2 regions of the Achromobacter sp. Root565 genome follow, and region 1 is predicted to be linked to the other one. Evidence: predicted binding sites of a transcription regulator. Region 1 holds the regulator's gene; the other holds the start of a gene.
The links. Region 1 encodes NrdR, which represses ribonucleotide reductase genes. Its sites were predicted from a motif close to CACNANATNTNGTG; they were not measured.

Region 1 (10,039 bases):
CCACCATCGGCGATCCCAGCGGCCGCAACAGCACGCGCCCGCCGCTCACGCGTGAGCAGATCGAGGCCAACGCCAAGACCTATTACGCCCAGGCCAGCCTGGTGCTGGATCCGGCCCGCACCGAGATCCGCTACAACTCCGAGTGGTGCGATCCCTTGGGCGCGCGCGGCATGATCCAGTTGGCATCGCGCTATACGGTGGCCCGCATGATGGAACGCGAAGACTTCACCAAGCGCTTCAAGGGCGGCATCCCGATCTCGGTGCATGAATTCCTGTATCCGCTGATGCAGGGTTACGACTCGGTCGCGCTGAAGTCCGATCTGGAGCTGGGGGGCACCGATCAGAAGTTCAACCTGCTGGTCGGGCGCGAACTGCAAAAAGAGTATGGACAGGAGCCGCAGTGCATCCTGACGATGCCGCTGCTGGTCGGGACGGACGGCGTAGAGAAGATGTCCAAGTCCAAGGGCAACTACATCGGCATTTCGGAGTCGCCCGATTCCATGTTCGGCAAGCTCATGTCGATCTCCGATACGCTGATGTGGCGCTACTTCGAGCTGCTGTCCTTCCGCTCGCTGGAGGATATCGCGGCGCTCAAGCAGGAGATCGACGGCGGCCGCAACCCGCGCGACGCGAAGGTCATGCTGGCCCAGGAAATCATCGCGCGCTTCCATTCCGCCAAGGCGGCAGACGATGCGCTGGCGTCATTTGAGGCGCGTTTCCGCGATGGCGCCATTCCTGAAGACATGCCTGAAGTCAACATCGGCGGCGCGCCGGTGGGCATCCTGAAGCTGCTGCGCGAGGCCGGACTGGTCGCCTCCGGCTCGGAAGCGCAGCGCAATGTCGAGCAGGGCGGCGTGCGCGTCAACGGTGATCGTGTGGAAGACAAATCGTTGCAATTGCCGGCTGGGACTTACGTCGTTCAGGTGGGCAAGCGCAAGTTTGCACGTGTTAACTTGAAGCCGTAACTGCGAAGTTTTGATACGCTCAGGGATCACACGGGCGCTTGGCGCCTCTGCGGCATTTAAAGGAGCACGACATGGAACTTTCGAGTTTGTCTTTTTCCGATCACGAGTCGATTCCCGAACGCTACGCTTTCGGCAAGATCGATGCGCAATCGCACGTCGCGCTGGCAGATAACTTCAACCCGCAGTTTTCCTGGGACGACGTCCCGGCGGGCACGCAGTCGTTTGCACTGATCTGCCATGATCCCGATGTGCCCTCGCGTCCTGACGACGTCAACCAGGAAGGCCGCGAAGTGCCCGCCGACCTGGCTCGCGTGGATTTCTTCCATTGGGTGCTGGTCGATCTGCCGGCCGACCTGCGCGAGATCGACGAAGGCGCGTTTTCCAACGGCATCACGCCACGCGGCAAGGGCGGCCCGCTGGCGCCCATGGACGCTCGGCAAGGCATCAATTCCTATTCGTCGTGGTTCGCCAATGACCACGACATGAGCGGCGAGTATTTCGGCTACGACGGCCCGTGCCCGCCCTGGAACGATGCCCTGGTCCATCGTTACATCTTCACGCTGTACGCGCTGGATGTGCCCAGCCTGAACCTGCAAGGTTCGTTCAACGGCGAAGACGCGCTGCGGGCCATTCAGAAGCACGTGCTGGCGCAGGCGTCGCTGACCGGCACCTATACGCTCAATCCGGAATTGGCGCCCAAGCAAATCGGGGCCACGTCGGCCTGACTGCGCCGCCATGTACGCAGGGCCGCCAAGGGCGGCCCTTTTTATTGCCCATCGCCGTTTACATGAATCTTTCTCAAGTCGTCATGAGGGGTGTTTCCGGGCCCGAGGCGATGCCGTGGTTTTCGCGCCCGTGCGCCGGAATTTGGCCCGGTTCTATCCGTTTTGAGCGCAAATGATCCCGCGTGACGGGGTAAACTACTCAGCATTCTGCGGGTTTACCCACCCGCCGCCGTTTTCTCGTCGGCCGATTTCTTCTCTTGTTTTCTTCTCTCGTTTTCTTCCCCTTTACCGCCTCAGGAAACCCCCGTCATGTTTGACCGCAACCTCACCTTGTCCAAGGCTGACCCGGACGTTTGGGCCGCCATCCAGAAGGAAGACCAGCGCCAAGAGCAGCACATCGAGCTGATTGCTTCGGAGAACTACGCCAGCCCGGCCGTCATGGAAGCGCAAGGCACGCAGCTCACGAACAAGTACGCCGAAGGCTACCCGGGCAAGCGCTACTACGGTGGTTGCGAGTATGTGGACGTGGTCGAGCAACTGGCCATCGACCGCCTGAAGCAGATCTTCGGCGCCGAAGCCGCCAACGTGCAGCCCAATTCCGGCTCGCAGGCGAACCAGGGCGTGTACATGGCTGTGCTCAAGCCGGGCGACACCGTGCTGGGTATGAGCCTGGCCGAAGGCGGCCACCTGACGCATGGCGCGTCGGTCAACGCCTCGGGCAAACTGTACAACTTCATCTCGTACGGCCTGGACGAAAACGAAGTCCTGAACTACGAGCAGGTCGAGCAGCTGGCCAAGGAGCACAAGCCCAAGCTGATCGTGGCTGGCGCTTCGGCCTACGCCCTGCATATCGACTTCGAACGCATGGCCCGCATCGCCCGTGAAAACGGCGCGCTGTTCATGGTCGACATCGCCCACTACGCGGGTCTGGTTGCCGGCGGCGCCTACCCCAACCCGGTTCCGCACGCCGACTTCGTCACCTCGACTACGCACAAGTCGCTGCGCGGCCCGCGCGGCGGCGTCATCATGATGAAGGCCGAGCACGAGAAGATCATCAATTCGGCGATCTTCCCCGGCATTCAGGGCGGTCCGCTGATGCACGTCATCGCTGGCAAGGCCGTGGCCTTCAAGGAAGCGCTGGAACCCGGGTTCAAGGACTACGCGCAGCAAGTGGTCAAGAATGCCAAGGTCCTGGCCGACACGCTGGTCAAGCGTGGCCTGCGCATCGTCTCGGGCCGCACCGAAAGCCACGTCATGCTGGTGGACCTGCGTTCCAAGGGCATCACGGGCAAGGAAGCCGAAGCGGTGCTGGGCCAGGCCCACATCACGGTCAACAAGAACGCCATCCCGAACGACCCGGAAAAGCCCTTCGTGACCAGCGGCATTCGCCTGGGTACGCCAGCCATGACCACCCGCGGCTTCACTGAAGCCGACGCCGAGCTGACCGCCAACCTGATCGCCGACGTGCTGGACAACCCGCGCGACGAAGCGAACATCGCCGCCGTGCGCGCCAAGGTCAATGAACTGACCTCGCGCCTGCCGGTGTACGGCAAGAAGTAAGCAGGTGTCCGGGCGCGGCCTTGCCGCTACCGGGCAGCATCAGACCAAGGGACGTCGCCGCAAGGCGCCGTCCCTTGGTCTTTGTGGGCGGGCAGGGGGCATCCTGCCGCACGATGGGGCGATCCGGCGCCGGCGCCGGATTCGTCCCTAATGATGCTTTGCATCAAGCCATCGTTACAATATGCTCAATTATTGCCTTCAGCGCCTTTAGGGATCACACATGCGGTGTCCATTTTGCGGCAATGCCGAAACGCAGGTCGTCGACAGCCGGGTCTCCGAAGAGGGCGACGCCATTCGCCGTCGCCGCCGCTGCCTCTCCTGTGACAAGCGGTTCACCACCTATGAACGGGTGGAGCTCGCCATGCCTTCGATCGTCAAGCGCAATGGCAGCCGCAGCGAATATGATCCGGTCAAATTGCGCGCCAGCCTCAGCCTGGCCCTGCGCAAACGCCCCGTCAGCACGGAAGACGTGGACGCGGCCGTGGCGCGCATCGAGGAACAACTGCTTGCCAGCGGCCAGCGCGAAGTACCCTCCGAACACATCGGCGAACTCGTCATGACCGAACTGCGCAAGCTCGACAAGGTGGCCTACGTGCGCTTTGCCTCGGTGTACAAGAGCTTCGAGGACATCGGCGAATTCGTCGAGGCCATCCGCGAAATGCAGGGGCCGCTCCTGCCGGGCAAGTTGCGCAAGGACTAGCGCCGCATCAGACTTGGCGTCAGGGGCTGGAACTTGCGCCATACGCGGCGCATGTGTTGCGCCGATCCGAACCCGGACTTTTCCGCCACGCGTTCCAGGTCCAGCCGGGTGTCGCGCAGCAGGTCGCGCGCCAGCGCCACACGAATTTGGTACAGATAGTCCATCGGCGTGCAGCCTGCGTGTTCACGAAAGAGGCGCGTCAGGTGCCGGGCGCTGGTGTGCGCCTGATCCGCCAGCGACTGGGCCGACCAGGGCGCGGCCGGATCGCTGATGACGGCGTCCTGGACCCGGTGCACGCCCGGGTGCATGTGGCTGCGATGGTCCAGCCAGGGCGACAACGCCGAATCCGAGCCGGCGCGGCGTTGGTAAACGACCATGTCGCGCGCCGCCTCGCTGGCCGCGCGGGGGCCGCAATGGCGCGACACCATGTGCAGCGCCAGATCGATCCCGGCCGTGATGCCCGCGCTGCTGACCAGATTGCCATCCTCGACGAAAATGCGGTTGTCCAGCACGCGGGCGGTGGGATCCAGGGCCGCCAGCTGTTCCAAACAGGTGTGATGCGTCGTGCATTCGCGCTGCCGCGTCAACCCGGCCGCCGCCGCGAACAGCGCGCCCGCGCAGACCGTCATCAAGGTGAAGCCGTCAGCCGGATGCCGGATGGCCAGCCAGTCGACGATGGCGCGGGCATCGTCGTCGTCCAGGCGCGTGTGCTTGCCCACCACGCCCGAGATGATGACCAGGGCATTGCGGGGCACGGCAGCCGGCAGCGGTTGCACATGCGCCAGGTGCAGGCCGGGGATGCCGCTTTCGACGTCGCGGGAAGGTCCGCAGAAATGCTGCGCGAACGTGTCCGGGCACAGCTTGTTGGCTACGCGGAAGGCTTCCGCCGGACCCGCGAGGTCCAGCAGCACAATGCCCCGCGGCACCACGAAATACACCGGGATCATCTGCGCCTCCCGCCGGACCCTACGCCGCCAACGCGTCGGCTGCGCGCACGATGCGGGCAAAGCGGCCGTGCAGGACCAGCTCGGTCCGGTCGCGGATCTCGGCGGGCGTGTAGGTCCTGCCGGACGGGCTTTGCATGGCGAAGGTCAGCGTCGCGTCAGTGGGAAACACCACCTTGAAGCCGGCGTCGCTGGCGTGGCGTGACGTGGTTTCGCAGCATTGTTCCGTACGGATGCCGGCCACGATGATGCCTTCCACGCCATGCTTGAGCAGCCAATCGTGCAGCGAGCCGCCGTTCTCGTCCTTGGCGTACAGCGAGGAATGCACCGTCTTGTGGAACACCGCCGTGGGCGAAATCCGCAATTCCTTGAGCGTCTTGACGTGGCCGGAGGCGACCGAAAATGGATTGGCGGGGTCGTCGGAGGGGCTGGTGTGGAATACCTGCAGGACGGGGATATCCTGCGCGGCGGCGGCATCGATCAGCGGCTGGATCTGCGAAAGGAACGCCGGGTACTCCGATTCGTCCCAAAACGGACGTTGGCGGAAGGATTCTTGGACGTCGATGACGATAAGTGCCTGTTTCATTTCCGGGGCTCCTGGCCGTGAATTCGAGGGGGTGACGCCATTTTTACTCCCGTTCCGGTCTGCGCGCGAGCGCCTTCCAAGACGGCGGGCGGCCCAAAACGGACATCTCCGGGCAGCGCCGGGCCTGCTCCCGCACGGGGCGGCAGAACGGTGCGCGGCGGACATACAATCCTCGGCATGGACATTTCCCCCGATTCTGACGATCTCTTCTGGATGCGACGCGCGCTGTCGCTGGCGAACACCGTCATGTTCACCACCGCACCCAACCCCCGGGTAGGCTGCGTGATCGTGCGTGACGGCCGCGTGCTGGGCGAAGGCGCGACCCAGCCGCCGGGCGGTCCGCACGCCGAGATCTGCGCGCTGCGCGACGCGCAGTCGCGCGGCGAGTCGGTCGCCGGCTCGACGCTGTACGTCACGCTGGAGCCCTGCAGCCACTTCGGCCGCACGCCGCCGTGCGTGGACGCGGTGCTGGCGGCGCGGCCGGCGCGCGTGGTGGTGGCCATGGGTGATCCGAATCCGCTCGTCAACGGCCAGGGGCTGGCGCGGCTGCGCGAAGCGGGCATCGCGGTGACGACCGGCGTCTGCCGCGAAGAGGCGCTGGCGGTGAACGTCGGATTCATCTCGCGCATGAGCCGCGGTCTGCCGTGGGTGTGGATGAAGATGGCGGCGTCGCTCGACGGCCGCAGTGCGCTGCATAACGGCATGTCGCAATGGATCACCGGACCGGAAGCGCGGGCCGACGGACACCGCTGGCGGGCGCGCAGTTGCGTCGTTCTGACCGGCATGGGCACCCTGCTCAAGGACGATCCGCAGTTGAACGTGCGCGACGTCGATACGCCGCGCCAGCCGCGCAAGGCCGTCGTGGATGGCCGTTTCGAGATCCCCGAGACCGCGCGGCTTTTCGATGGTGCGGAAGTCATCGTGTTCACCGCACGCGAAGATGCCGCGAAGGCGGCGCGCCTGGCGGACCGAAATGCCCGCGTGGTGTGCTTGCCGGGCACGGAGTCGGGCCGCGTCGATCTGCCCGCGATGATGCGCTGGATGGCCGAGCAGCAGTTCAACGAGGTGCACGTCGAAGCGGGCGCGGGGCTGAGCGGCGCGCTCGTGTCCGCCGGCTGCGTCGATGAACTGCTGTTGTATCTGGCGCCGGTGCTGCTTGGCGACGCGGCGGGCATGGTGCGCTTGCCGATGCTCGAGCATCTGGACGCGGCGCGGCGCTACGAATTTACCGATACTGTGCGCGTGGGCGCCGATCTGTGCGTGCGCGCGCGCGTGGCCGGCACGTGGCGCCAGTTGATGGAAAGCGTGGCGCTGCCTGCGCTGTCGTAACGAATGTGCTGTTAGCACTCCGCGCGTGCGGCTGCCAATCCTTTGAAAGCCGCGCGCAGCGTGCGTCTTCTCGACGCACGCTGTCTATGCGGGCGGATCGGCATGCGCGATGGACATGTGCGGCTTCGTGCACGAAGGCGTTTCGCGTGATTACGCAGTTGGATATTCGCGCAAAATGAATTGCCACAAAAGAGTCACGGGCTTAGCATAAGCGCATGACTTGGCGCTACGCGCTCACGGACCACCCGCACAGCCGCCGCGCGCCCTCGTCACCACGGATTCCCGTGCCGCGAATCGGCGCAGTTCAACACCGACCGGTACGCCACTGAACGAAGCCGCCTAGCGCCGTTCAGCCCGTTCGCTGCGATCGCATGGCGAACGCTCCGGGTTTATCCCGGGCCCATAAGAATCCATTGGATATCGCTCATTCCGTCGTTTCGTTGCCGACCATTTCATGTGCGGTTGCGTCAGGCACGCAATATGCGGGTCTATGCTCGAAACGACGAGCGAACTTGCTCACGTTGGTTGCAATCCCTGACGGAACTAGTATTCCTGGGGGGCAGCCTAATCAGAAAGGGTCCGATACTGCTTATGGTTGATGTGTGGCGAAAGCAACATAACGACGTGCCAGAAGCGCAAGCCGCGAAGTTGTTTAGTAATGCGCAAACGCTGAGGCACAATGGGCATGTAGGGACGTATTGAATTTTTCGCGTGTTGTATGTAGGAGGTTTCCGTGCAAAACATCGTCGAAGGCTTCAAGTCGCAGTATGCAAGAGAGCAGGAATCAGAGCTCTCGCTCGAGGAGTATCTGAGCCTCGCCAAGCGTGATCCCATGGCCTACGCCAGCCCCGCTGAGCGCATGCTGGCCGCGATCGGCGACCCTGAAATCGTGGATACGCGCAACGACCCACGTCTTTCCCGTTTGTTTTCCAACCGAACCATCCGGCGCTATCCCGCGTTCCAGGAGTTCTACGGCATGGAGGACGTGATCGGCCAGATCGTCGCGTTCTTCAAGCACGCCGCCCAGGGACTGGAAGAGCGCAAGCAAATTCTCTATCTGCTGGGACCGGTGGGCGGCGGCAAGTCGTCCATCGCCGAACGGCTCAAGGCGCTGATGGAAAGTTTTCCCATCTACGCGTTGAAGGGATCGCCGGTAAACGAATCGCCGCTCGGGCTGTTTCATCCCGAACGATTCGGCGACATGCTCGAAAAGGAATACGGCATCCCGAAGCGCTACCTGACCGGCATCATGTCGCCGTGGGCAGTCAAGCGCTTGAAGGAGTTCGATGGCGACATCTCGAAGTTCCGTGTCGTGCGCCTGAATCCGTCGGTGCTGCGCCAGATCGCCATCGCCAAGACCGAACCGGGCGACGAAAACAACCAGGACATTTCGTCGCTGGTGGGTAAGGTCGACATCCGCAAGCTCGACCGCCATTCACAGGATGACCCGGACGCGTACAGCTATTCCGGTGGTCTGTGCCTGGCGAACCAGGGGCTGCTCGAGTTCGTGGAAATGTTCAAGGCGCCGATCAAGATGCTGCATCCGCTGTTGACGGCCACCCAGGAAGGCAACTTCAAGGGCACGGAAGGCTTCTCGGCCATCCCGTTCAACGGCACGATCCTGGCCCACTCGAACGAATCGGAATGGCAGACCTTCCGCAACAACAAGCACAACGAAGCGTTCCTTGACCGTATCTATATCGTCAAGGTGCCTTACTGCCTGCAGGTGTCCGAAGAAGTCCGCATCTACGAGAAGCTGCTGCATCACAGCTCGCTGTCCGAAGCGCCATGCGCGCCCGGAACGCTGGACATGATGGCGCAGTTCTCGGTGTTGACGCGCCTGAAGGAACCCGAGAATTCCAGCATCTATTCCAAGCTGCGGGTCTACGATGGCGAAAGCCTGAAGGACGTCGATCCCAAGGCGAAGGCGCTGCAGGAGTACAAGGACTACGCGGGCACCGATGAAGGCATGACCGGGGTGTCGACGCGGTTTGCGTACAAGATCCTGTCCAGCGTCTTCAACTACGACCAGACCGAAGTGGCTGCGAATCCGGTGCACCTGATGTACGTGCTGGAGCAGCGCATCGGCCGCGAAGACTATCCCGACGAGATCCGCCGGCGCTATCTGGAGTTCATCAAGGGCTTCCTCGCGCCGCGTTACGCGGAGTTCATCGGCAAGGAGATCCAGACCGCTTATCTCGAGTCCTACTCCGAATACGGCCAGAACATCTTCGACCGCTACGTGACGTTTGCCGACTGCTGGATCCAGGACGAGGAGTTCCGCGACCCTGAAACCGGCGAAAGCTTCGACCGCAGCGCGCTTAACGATGAACTGGAAAAGATCGAGAAGCCGGCTGGCATCGCCAATCCGAAGGACTTCCGCAACGAGATCGTGAACTTCGTGCTGCGGGCGCGCGCCAACAACAGCGGCCGAAATCCGAACTGGACCAGCTATGAAAAGCTGCGCGAAGTGATCGAGAAGAAGATGTTCTCGAACACGGAAGACCTGCTGCCGGTGATTTCGTTCAACGCCAAGGCCTCGGCCGAGGACAAGTCGAAACACCAGAGCTTCGTCGACCGGATGGTGGAGAAGGGCTACACGGAAAAGCAGGTCAGGCTGCTGTGCGAGTGGTATCTCCGTGTGAGGAAGTCTTCCTGAGCGAGGTGAATCATGAATTCACTGATCGATCGCCGTCTTAACGGGCGCAACAAGAGCGCCGTTAACCGGGAGCGCTTTCTGCGGCGTTACAAGGATCAGATCCGCAAGGCGGTACACGGGATGATCCGTGACCGCTCGATCCAGGACATGGATCAAGGCGGCGAGATCAACCTGCCCGCCCGCGATATTTCCGAGCCGACGTTCCGGCACGGCGCGGGCGGCGACCGCGAAATGGTGCATCCGGGCAACCGCGAATTCGCCAAGGGCGACACCTTCGACCGGCCGCAAGGCGGGCAGGGCGAGGGTGGCTCCGAACCGGGAGAAGGCGAATCGGTGGACCAGTTCACCTTCAGCCTCTCGCGCGCCGAATTCCTGAATCTCTTTTTCGAGGATCTGGAACTGCCGCACCTGGCGCGCAACCAGCTCGGCGAAGTCAGCCAGAAGAAATGGCAACGCGCCGGCTACACCACCACCGGCTCGCCCAGCACCCTTAGCATCAGCCGCACGCTGAAGTCGTCGCTGGCGCGGCGCGTGTCGTTGGGCGTGAAGGCGCGCGCCGACCTGCAGGATG
Region 2 (10,039 bases), 1.1 Mb from region 1:
TGGTTGGTGGTGAGTTCCTGGCCGCCGCCATCCGCGCGCACGCGCGGCAACGTGCCGTCTACCTGGTTCACGCCAGGCGTGGCGGCGTCGCCCGTCTTGTCCGACACTTCCTTCTCGGACAGCGAGCTCGCGCCGACGGCGGGATCCACCGTGCCCACGTGCGCGCCCGCGAAGGGACAGCGCGCTGCCTGCTCGCCATACTCCGCTTCCTTGTTGGCGTTATGGGGGAAGGCGCCCGTCGTGGCGCCGACCGCGGCCGCGCGTTGCAGCGCGGGATGCGTGGGCTTGCCGGCCGGTCCGTTGGCCGGACCGCTGTCCGTATTCATGTACGCGGTGTCGAGCGCACCGCCCGAGCCGGCCTTTGCTGGCTTCTTGCTTGCCATGGTTCTTTCTCCTTAATGGGTCAGCATCGTGTCGCGCGCCTGCTCGGCGCGGGACGCACCGATGGCGGTTTCCACTTTCTTTACCTCTTCGGGCGGCGGCAGCACGGCCGGGAAGCCCAGCGATTCGATCCACAACTCCCGCGACCAGCCCTGCGTGTGATACAGGTGATGGTCTTCGTCTGTTGCCACGGCGTCGTAGGCCTGCTTCAGAATCCTGGCTTCTTCGCCCGACTGCTGCTCGGCAACCAGCCCGATCAACGACCAGTTCGCGTGGTCCTTGGTCTCGGCCAGCACCACGCATTCGGTCGCCACCAGCTGGGCCGCGTCCGGGTCGCCGGCATTGATGGCCATCTTCATTGCCCGCACCAGCGATTCGCCCAGGTGCCGCACCACCTCACGACCCGGCGACTTGGCCTGCGGATCGAGCTTCAGCTGTTCGAACACCGTCAGCAGCACGCGGCGATGGGTGCGGGTTTCTTCCAGATAGCCCAGCCATTCCTTCTTCAGATCTTCGTTGATGGCGCAGCTGACCGCGGTCTCGTAAATGGCAAGGCCGCCGATCTCGGTTTCCAGCGCCTGGTAAAGCAGCTCCTTGATCTGGCGGGCGTTTCCGGTTTTGCGTTTCATGGTTGGGCTCCTTGTCGTAGGTCATCAACGATGCGCACGGCTGCAATCGTTTCCGATGGACGGGCGTTCACAGCAAATCGCGTTCCTGATGCCCAGGCTGCCGTTCTGGGGCTGGCGCCTGCCGCACTCTCCGGGCGGGCGGCGGAGGCGCCGTGCAGAAAATACAAAGCCCCGCGCGCCGGACGCCTTGCCTATTCCCGTAGAATCGGGGGCATTACCCACAACAGCGCAAGGGCGTCGCGCCCCCCGGCAGGCACAGCGACCCGCGCAAGAAGCGCAGCCGTATGACGATGAACGACCTCTGCGCCATCGCGATGGCCCTGCTGCTGACCTATGCCGGCATGGCCTGCCTGGCCCTCGCCACCCCTCGCCACTATCACCAGGTCTGGACTCGCGACCCGCACGCCGGCCACACGCGCGTCCTGCGCGGCGCCGGTGTCCTGCTGATGGGCCTGGCGATCCTTCCCTGCGTCGGCCTGTGGGGCGACGTGCTGGGCATGGCGGTCTGGCTGGGCTGGCTGTCCGCCGGTGCGCTGCTGTGGTTCGGCATGCTGTCCTGGGCCCCGCGCCCCGCCGTGGGCACGGCGGCGGTGGCGGTGGCGATTTCCCTGTTGGGCGTGGGCATCGGCTTCTGATCCGGCCGGGCCGGCCGCGGGCGCCAGGTGCGACCGATCGCCGCATTGCGCAATTTCACGCCGGTTTTCGGCCATTTGATGCGGGTCAACCGGTATCCATATCCGGCAAGACCGGCGCGGTTTCAGCACCATATGTGGTGATAGAGTCTTCGCACTCCACTACATATGGTGCCAACATGGACATCCAACACATCCTCAAGCGCGACGGCCGCGTCGTTCCATTCGATAGCGAGAAGATCGCGCAAGCCATGGCGGCGGCGGGTCAAAGCACCGGGGAGTTGGACCTGCAAGGCGCTCGCGCGCTGACCGGCACGGTCATCGCAAAGCTGGAGGGCAACGTGTGCCCCGGCGTCGAAACCATCCAGAACCGCGTCGAAGATGCCCTGGTCCAGGCAGGCCACTGGCGCACGGCGCGCGCCTACATCGTTCATCGCGAGCAGCACGCCCGCCTGCGTTCGCTGCGCCACACGCTGGTCGACGTCGAAAGCGCCATGGAAGAGTACCTGGAACAGCGCGATTGGCGCGTCAACGCCAACGCCAACCAGGGCTACAGCCTGGGCGGCCTCATCCTGAACGTCGCCGGCAAGGTCACAGCCAATTACTGGCTGTCCAACGTTTTCACGCCAGAAGCCGGCCAGGCCCACCGCGAAGGCGACATCCACATCCACGATCTGGACATGCTCAGCGGCTACTGCGCCGGCTGGTCGCTACGCCAGTTGCTGACAGAAGGCTTCAACGGCATCCCCGGCAAGGTCGAATCCACGCCTCCAAAGCACATGTCGGCCGCCATCGGCCAGATCGTCAACTTCCTGGGCACGCTGCAGAACGAATGGGCCGGCGCGCAGGCGTTCAGTTCATTCGACACCTACATGGCGCCCTTCATCCGCCGCGACGCAATGACCTACGCGGACGTCAAGCAATCGATCCAGGAACTCATCTTCAACCTGAACGTGCCCAGCCGCTGGGGCACACAGACGCCCTTCACCAACCTCACGTTCGACTGGACCTGCCCGGCCGACCTGAAGGATCAGATCCCTTACGTGGGCGGCGAGGAAATGCCGTTTTCCTACGGCGACCTGCAAGCCGAGATGGACATGATCAATCGCGCGTACATCGAGGTCATGATGGCCGGCGACGCGAAGGGCCGCGTATTCACCTTCCCCATTCCCACCTACAACATCACTCCCGATTTCGACTGGGACCATCCCAACACCGAGCGCCTCTTTGAAATGACGGCACGCTACGGGTTGCCGTACTTCCAGAACTTCCTGAACTCGGACCTGGAGCCGCACATGGTGCGCTCCATGTGCTGCCGCCTGCAGCTCGACCTGCGCGAACTCCTGAAGCGCGGCAACGGCCTATTCGGTTCTGCCGAGCAGACCGGATCGGTCGGCGTGGTGACCGTGAACTGCGCCCGTCTGGGCCATACCTGCCGCGGCGACGAGGAGCGGCTGATGGCGCGCCTGGACCACCTGCTGGCGCTGGGCCGCGACGTGCTGGAAACCAAGCGCAAGGTGGTGCAACGCTACATAGACCAGGGCCTTTACCCCTACACCCGCCGTTACCTGGGCACGCTGCGCAATCACTTCAGCACGCTGGGCGTGAACGGCATCAACGAGATGATCCGCAACTTCACGGACGACGCCGACGACGTGACCACGCCCGCCGGCCATGCCTTTGCCGTCCGGCTGCTGGACCGCGTGCGCCAGCGCATGACCGAATTCCAGGAAGAAACCGGCCACCTCTACAACCTGGAGGCCACGCCGGCCGAAGGCACCACGTACCGGTTCGCCCGCGAAGACCGCAAGCGCTATCCCGGCATCCTGCAAGCGGGCACGGACGCCCAGCCCTACTACACGAACTCCAGCCAGTTGCCGGTGGGCTACACGGATGATCCCTTCCACGCGTTGCAACTGCAGGAAACGCTGCAAAGCAAGTACACGGGCGGCACGGTGCTGCACCTGTACATGAACGAAGCCGTCTCCACGGCCGAGGCCTGCAAGCAGCTCGTGCGCCGCGCGCTCAGCAACTTCCGCCTGCCTTACATCACGGTCACGCCCACGTTCTCCATCTGCCCGAATCACGGCTACCTGGCCGGGCACCACGAGTTCTGCCCCAAGTGCGACGCGGAACTGCTGGCCAAGCAATCGGCATGCTGCACCCCGGCGTAGCGTTGCCGGAACCCGGGGCGGCGCGCGACCTTCCGGCGCGCACCGTCCTTCACCCGCCGGGCGAGCGTCCGGCATCACTTTCCGAGGAAAACCTATGCAAACCTTGACCGCCCCCGTCGCCACGTCCGCTCCCGCCGTCCAACTGGACGACAGCCAGCGCGTGCGCTGCGAAGTCTGGACCCGGGTGATGGGCTACCACCGCCCGGTTTCTTCCTTCAACACCGGCAAACAGGGCGAATTCAATGAGCGCCGCTTCTTCGTCGAACGCAGTGCCTGAAGGCGGTTCGGCCCAAGGCAACTCGCAGGCCGGCGGCGCCGGCCGGCCCGCCGCGCAGGCCATCCGCCTGCTGGCCGACCGGCCGGGCTACGCCCCGCCGCCGCAGCCCGTCATCCAGCCCCTGCCCCGGCACTCGCCCGCGGTCGGCGGGCTGGTGCCCTTTTCCACCGTCGACTGGCCCGGCCAGTTGGCGGCGGTGGTCTTCATTTCGGGCTGCCCGTGGCGCTGCCACTATTGCCACAACACCGAACTGCAAACGCGCGCCGCCCGCTATGACTGGCGCGAAGTCCGTGGCTTCCTCGAAACCCGCAAGGGCCTGCTGGATGCCGTCGTATTTTCCGGCGGCGAACCGCTGAGCGAGCCGCGCCTGCCCGCCATGATCCGCGACGTCAGGCGTATGGGGTACCGCGTGGGCCTGCACACCGCGGGCATCTACCCGCTACGGCTCGCAGACGTGCTGCGCCATCTGGACTGGGTGGGCATGGACATCAAGGCGGACGCCAAGGGTTACGACGACATCACGGGCCGGCGCGATTCCCAGCGTCCTGCGCTCGCGTGCCTGACGCAGTTGCTGTCCGCCGGCCTGGACTTCGAATGCCGCATCACCTGGCATCCCGACTGGCTGGACGAAGCACGCCTGATGGCACTGGCGCGGGAACTGGCCCGCCGCGGCGTGCGCCGCTTCGCGGTGCAGGCCGCGCGCGCCGCCCCCGGCGCGCCGGTCGCGCGGGCCCTCAGCAACCAGGCGCAGGCCGAGCTGCGCCAGGCCTTTCAGGAATTCGCCTATCGCTGATCCAGATGCGCAGCCAGGGTGGCGTGGAACCGCGGCGACACCACGGCCCCCACATTGCAGCGGGACCACGGCGACACCGCCGTGGGATCCACGCTGAACACGCGACCCGGCGCCATGATGACCTTCTCGGGCATCAGCGCCGCGGCCAGCGTCAGCGAATCAGCCACGCCAGGAAACGCGGACCACAGGTACAGCGAACTGGTCGGACGCGTGAACACCTGCGCGCCCAACGAATCCAGCACTTGCAACGCCTGTCCCGTGGCGGCCTCCAGCCGCTGGCGCAAGCGCACCAGATGCCGCTCGTAGTGGCCTTCCCGCAGCATCACGTCCACCATGCGCTCGCAATATTCAGAGCTGCTGACATGCACCAGGGCCTTTAAGTCGGCCAGGTCGCTCGCCAGCGCGGCGTTGCACGCGATGAAGCCCACGCGCAACGCCGCCGAGAAAGACTTCGAGAAGCTTCCGATATAGATGGTGCGCTCAAGCTGATCCAGTGCCGACAGCCTGACCGACGACGTGGGCTTGAAGTCCGCCAGCGGATCGTTCTCGACCACCATCAGGTTGTAGCGCTCTGACAGTTGCAGGATCTTGTAGGCCTTGGCCGGCGACATGTCCGAGCCGGTGGGATTGTGCGCGATCGACTGCGTAAAGAAGAGCCGTGGCTTTTCGCGCTGCAGCAACGATTCCAGCGCAACAACGTCCGGCCCGTCAGGCAGGCGCGGCACGCCCAGCATCCGCACCCCGGCCAGCTTCAGCTTGCCAAAGAGCGGGTAATACCCCGGGTTGTCCACCAGCACTGTCGACCCCGGTGGCAGGAAGTAGCGGATCACCAGGTCCATCGCCTCGTTGGCGCCATGCGTCAGCACCAACTGCGATGGCACGGCGCTGATGCCCACGTCGCCCAGCTTGCGGACCAGGCTTTCGCGCAGCGGCGCATAGCCAAAGCGGCTGCCGTATCGGAACAACGCGCCCAGTCCCGTGCGCACCACCTTCTGGTGATAGCGGTCCATGCGCATGTCCGCCAGCCACTCCACCGGCGGAAAGCCGTCGCCCACGGCGACCGCATCCGGTTGGGTCTTGAGCTGCTCTCGCATCAACCACACGATATCCATCGCCCGGCTCAACTGCCCCGGTTCTTCGTCCGCGGCCGGGCGCGTGTGATCGACGTCCAGTACATAGAAACCCGAGCCGCGCCGTGGCTCGACCAGTCCGCGCGCCACCAGCATTTCAAACGCCACCACCACCGTGTTCTTCGCATAGCGGTGCAGTTGCGCCAGCTCGCGCAGAGACGGCAGCTTGTCGCCCGCACGGTAGACGCCGTCGGCGATCTGCTGGCCGATCAGACTGGCCAGGCTCTCGGCAATGGGCGCTGCGCGCTGCGGCCTGCCCGGCGGATTGGCGTCTTCCACGTTGGGATCCCCGTCTTGTCGTTGCCAAAATTGGTGCAGTGCAATGGTACTGTTTGCCCAAACTGTACCTCTGAATAGCGGTACAGTTTACCTAGAATCAGGCCACTCGATTCTTATACGGAGACACGCCATCGTGGCCGATTCACGCCTGCCCAACTTCCGGGCCCTCACCCCCGCCCAACGCCTGGCCGCCATTGCCGACGCTGCCTCGCTCACCGCCGAAGAACACCAGTTGCTGGCCGAGCCCGGCGCGCTGAGTCTTGCCCGCGCCGACGGCATGATCGAAAACGTCCTGGGGACGTTCGAGCTGCCCCTGGGCGTGGCGGGCAACTTCCAGGTCAACGGCCGCGACGTGCTCGTGCCGATGGCAGTGGAAGAACCGTCCGTGGTGGCCGCCGCCTCGTTCATGGCCAAGCTGGCGCGCGAAGGCGGCGGCTTCGAGACGTCCAGCACCCGCCCCCTCATGCGCGCGCAGGTTCAGGTCCTGGGCTTGACCGATCCGCATGGCGCGCGCCTTGCCCTGCTGCGCGAGCGTGACCGCATCCTGACGCTGGCAAACAGCCGCGACAAGGTGCTGATCGAACTGGGCGGCGGCTGCCAGGACATCGAGGTCCACGTGTTCCCGGACACGCCGCGCGGCCCGATGATCGTGATGCACCTGATCGTCGACGTGCGCGATGCCATGGGCGCCAACACCGTCAACACCATGGCCGAAGCCGTGGCCCCGCTGGTCGAGGAAATCGTCGGCGGCTCGGTCCGCCTGCGCATCCTGTCCAATCTGGCCGACCTGCGGCTGGCCCGCGCCCGCGTGCGCCTGACGCCGCAGACGCTGGACACCAAGGAGCGCAGCGGCGCCGAGATCATCGAAGGCGTGCTGGACGCGTACACGTTTGCCGCCATCGACCCGTACCGCGCCGCGACGCACAACAAGGGCATCATGAACGGCATCGATCCGGTCATCGTGGCCACCGGCAATGATTGGCGCGCGGTCGAGGCCGGCGCGCACGCCTACGCCGCCCGCTCGGGCCGCTACACGTCGCTGACTCACTGGGAAAAGGACACGTCGGGCGCGCTGGTCGGCAGCATCGAGATGCCCATGCCCGTGGGCCTGGTCGGCGGCGCCACCAAGACCCATCCGCTGGCGCGGCTGGCCCTGAAGATCATGGACGTGCGTTCGGCACAGGAACTGGCTGAAGTCGCCGTGGCCGTCGGCCTGGCGCAGAATCTGGGCGCGCTGCGGGCGCTGGCCACCGAAGGCATCCAGCGCGGCCACATGGCGCTGCACGCCCGCAACATCGCGCTGGTGGCCGGCGCCACGGGCGCGGAGATCGACGAGGTCGCCAAGCGCATGGCCGCGGAGAAGGACGTCCGCACCGACCGCGCGCTGGCCTTGCTGGAGGAACTGCGCGCGTCCCGATAACCCGCACGGCGAATACACGAGGCGGCGCCGGTCCACCCGCGCGCCGTCCGATAAACACAGGAGAGAGACATGAAACAAAGCCCTCAGGCGCCGTCCGCGCACCTGGCTGAAGTCTGGAGCGACACCGTGGATCTCAGGCATCTGGCCTGGGCCATCGGCATCGGCATCACGGTCAGCGTGGCCGGCTTCTTTGCCGCCAGCCGCTGGCTGCGCGGCGTGGTGGCCTCGCCGGAACTTGCGCACGCCTACGCCATGCTGGCCGGGCTGGCCGGTTGCGTGCTGGCAGGCGTGATCTGCGCCCGCCTATTCCCACCCAAACGCGAGGTCGTCGAGCACAGCGCCACGCATGACCCCGCCTGGCGCGCCGAAGTGCTGGCCGAGCTGGCCGAACAGCCCGGCGGCCTGGGCACGCTGGCGGACCTGCCCGACGCTGTGGTGCGCGAGCTGAAGGAACTGGACCTGTACGACCTGTTCGCGCAGCCGGCGGCCCCCGCGTCTGCCGTTGCCGCCGAACCCCGGCGCGGCGCCGCCAAGGAGGCGCTGGCATGAGCCCCGAACTGCTTGAACAAATCATGGTGGCCGCCGGCATGGGCCTGTTGGGCGCGGTCGTGTTTGCCGCCATCGGTCTCGTGTCCGGCACCGACGAAACCACGACGCTCGCGCCGCTGACCCTGCTGGTGGTGCTGCTGGGCGTGCCGCCCGCCGGTGTCTTCACGTTCTTTCTCGCAGGCGCCGTCGCCAAGCACATGACGCACGCCGTGCCGACCGCGCTGCTGGGCATCCCGGGCGACACGCTGGCCACGCCGCTGCTGCAGGACGCGAACATGCTGCGCAAGCTGGGCGTGCCGCACATCGCGCTGCGCAAGATGGTGTCCGGCGCCATCGTCGCCGCGTTTGTCGCGGTGCCGCTGGCGGTGCTGTTCGCCGTGCTGCTCGCCCCGTTCGGCGCCGCCATCACCAAATCCGCACCCTGGATCTTCCTGGCGGCCGCATTGCTGATCGCGTATTTTTCGGCGGGACGCTGGGCAGCCGTGGCGCTGCTGGTGCCGTTCGTCATGGTCATCATTGCGCTGCAAAGCCTGACGGCCAAATACGGCGTGAAGCTCAGCATCAGCTACTTTCTGGGCATCGCGATCGGCCCGCTGATCGCCGACCTGTTCACCGTGCTGTCGCCCCAAGGCCGCGGCAAGATGATGCGCGACAAGGTCCGCACGTTCTCGCTGGCGCCTGATGTCAAGGGCTGGTCGGGGTACTTTCCGAACCCGCTGAAAGTCATGGACCGCGTGCAGACGCGCTGGACGCTTGCCACGGCGGCCGTGTCCAGCGCCACCTTCGTGTTCAGCCCGGTCGCCATGACTGTCGTGCTGGGCGAACTGGTGGGCTCGCGCGTCAAGCATGCCTATCACCGGCTGACCACGGTGCTCAGCGCGCGCAACGGCGTGACCGAGGCCACCTACATTGCCGAGGCGCTGATTCCGCTGATCGCCTTCGGCCTGCCCCTGAGCCCCGTGGCGGCGGGACCCGCGGCGCCGCTCTTTAACGCGCCGCCGCGCTTCACGGTGGATGCGGCGACGGGCCAGACGCACAACCTGCACAACCTGCTGAACCACTGGGAATTTCTGGGCTACGGCATGCTGGCGGTGCTGCTGGCGGCGGTGGTGTCCTATCCCTTCGCCATGAACTTCGCGCGCCGCGCTGCGCTCTTCGTGTCGCGCCGCGTCAGCCACGAAGCCATCATTGCCACGTTTGTCGGCCTGATCATCGTGATCAGCGTCTGGGAAGGCCAATTCCTGGGCCTGCTCGTCATCCTGACCATGGGCCTCATCGGCGGCCTGCTGTCGCGCCTGTTCGGCTTCAATACCGGCGTGCAGTTCATGGGCTACTACACCGCCGTGCTGTCCGTGCCGGCGATCATCAAGCTGGCTACATAAAGCGTGACGGATGGGCGGGGGGAATAGCCCCCGCCCATTGCCGCGCCACTTGATTCTTCGCAAGGCGGCGCTCCCCACCTTGCTCTAGCCTCTGCTCTCTTGACCAGAGGAAAGACTCATATCATGACGTGGTTCAAATCACTCACCCTCGCCGGACGCGAGTTGCTGCCCATCGTGCAGGGCGGCATGGGCGTTGGCGTATCCGCCCATCGCCTGGCCGGCGCGGTTGCCAGCCAGAACGCCGTGGGCACCATTGCCAGCGTCGATTTGCGCCATCACCACGCCGATCTCGTGGAAAGAACTGAAAAATGCAATGACCGCGACACGATCGACACCGCCAACCGCGAAGCCCTGCATCGCGAAGTCCGCGCCGCGCTCGACACCGCGCAGGGC

Region 2: the regulator NrdR is predicted to act here: its motif matches at 1,803-1,816, upstream of ASD71_RS08005 (ribonucleoside triphosphate reductase).

The regions. Positions count from the first base shown of each region.
Region 1 is NZ_LMGO01000001.1:2,939,201-2,949,239, reverse strand. It holds gene tyrS (tyrosine--tRNA ligase) at 1-965, shown strand, start outside; gene ASD71_RS13235 (YbhB/YbcL family Raf kinase inhibitor-like protein) at 1,037-1,690, shown strand; gene glyA (serine hydroxymethyltransferase) at 2,000-3,250, shown strand; gene nrdR (transcriptional regulator NrdR) at 3,471-3,950, shown strand; gene ASD71_RS13220 (GlxA family transcriptional regulator) at 3,947-4,897, opposite strand; gene ASD71_RS13215 (cysteine hydrolase family protein) at 4,917-5,480, opposite strand; gene ribD (bifunctional diaminohydroxyphosphoribosylaminopyrimidine deaminase/5-amino-6-(5-phosphoribosylamino)uracil reductase RibD) at 5,658-6,809, shown strand; gene ASD71_RS13205 (PrkA family serine protein kinase) at 7,552-9,468, shown strand; gene ASD71_RS13200 (YeaH/YhbH family protein) at 9,481-10,039, shown strand, end outside.
Region 2 is NZ_LMGO01000001.1:1,791,993-1,802,031, forward strand. It holds gene ASD71_RS07990 (catalase) at 1-383, opposite strand, end outside; gene ASD71_RS07995 (hypothetical protein) at 396-1,010, opposite strand; gene ASD71_RS08000 (DUF3325 domain-containing protein) at 1,295-1,645, shown strand; gene ASD71_RS08005 (ribonucleoside triphosphate reductase) at 1,822-3,816, shown strand; gene nrdD (anaerobic ribonucleoside-triphosphate reductase) at 3,911-4,093, shown strand; gene ASD71_RS08015 (anaerobic ribonucleoside-triphosphate reductase activating protein) at 4,059-4,886, shown strand; gene ASD71_RS08020 (PLP-dependent aminotransferase family protein) at 4,877-6,295, opposite strand; gene ASD71_RS08025 (hydroxymethylglutaryl-CoA reductase, degradative) at 6,426-7,715, shown strand; gene ASD71_RS08030 (hypothetical protein) at 7,785-8,264, shown strand; gene ASD71_RS08035 (tripartite tricarboxylate transporter permease) at 8,261-9,646, shown strand; gene ASD71_RS08040 (nitronate monooxygenase family protein) at 9,770-10,039, shown strand, end outside.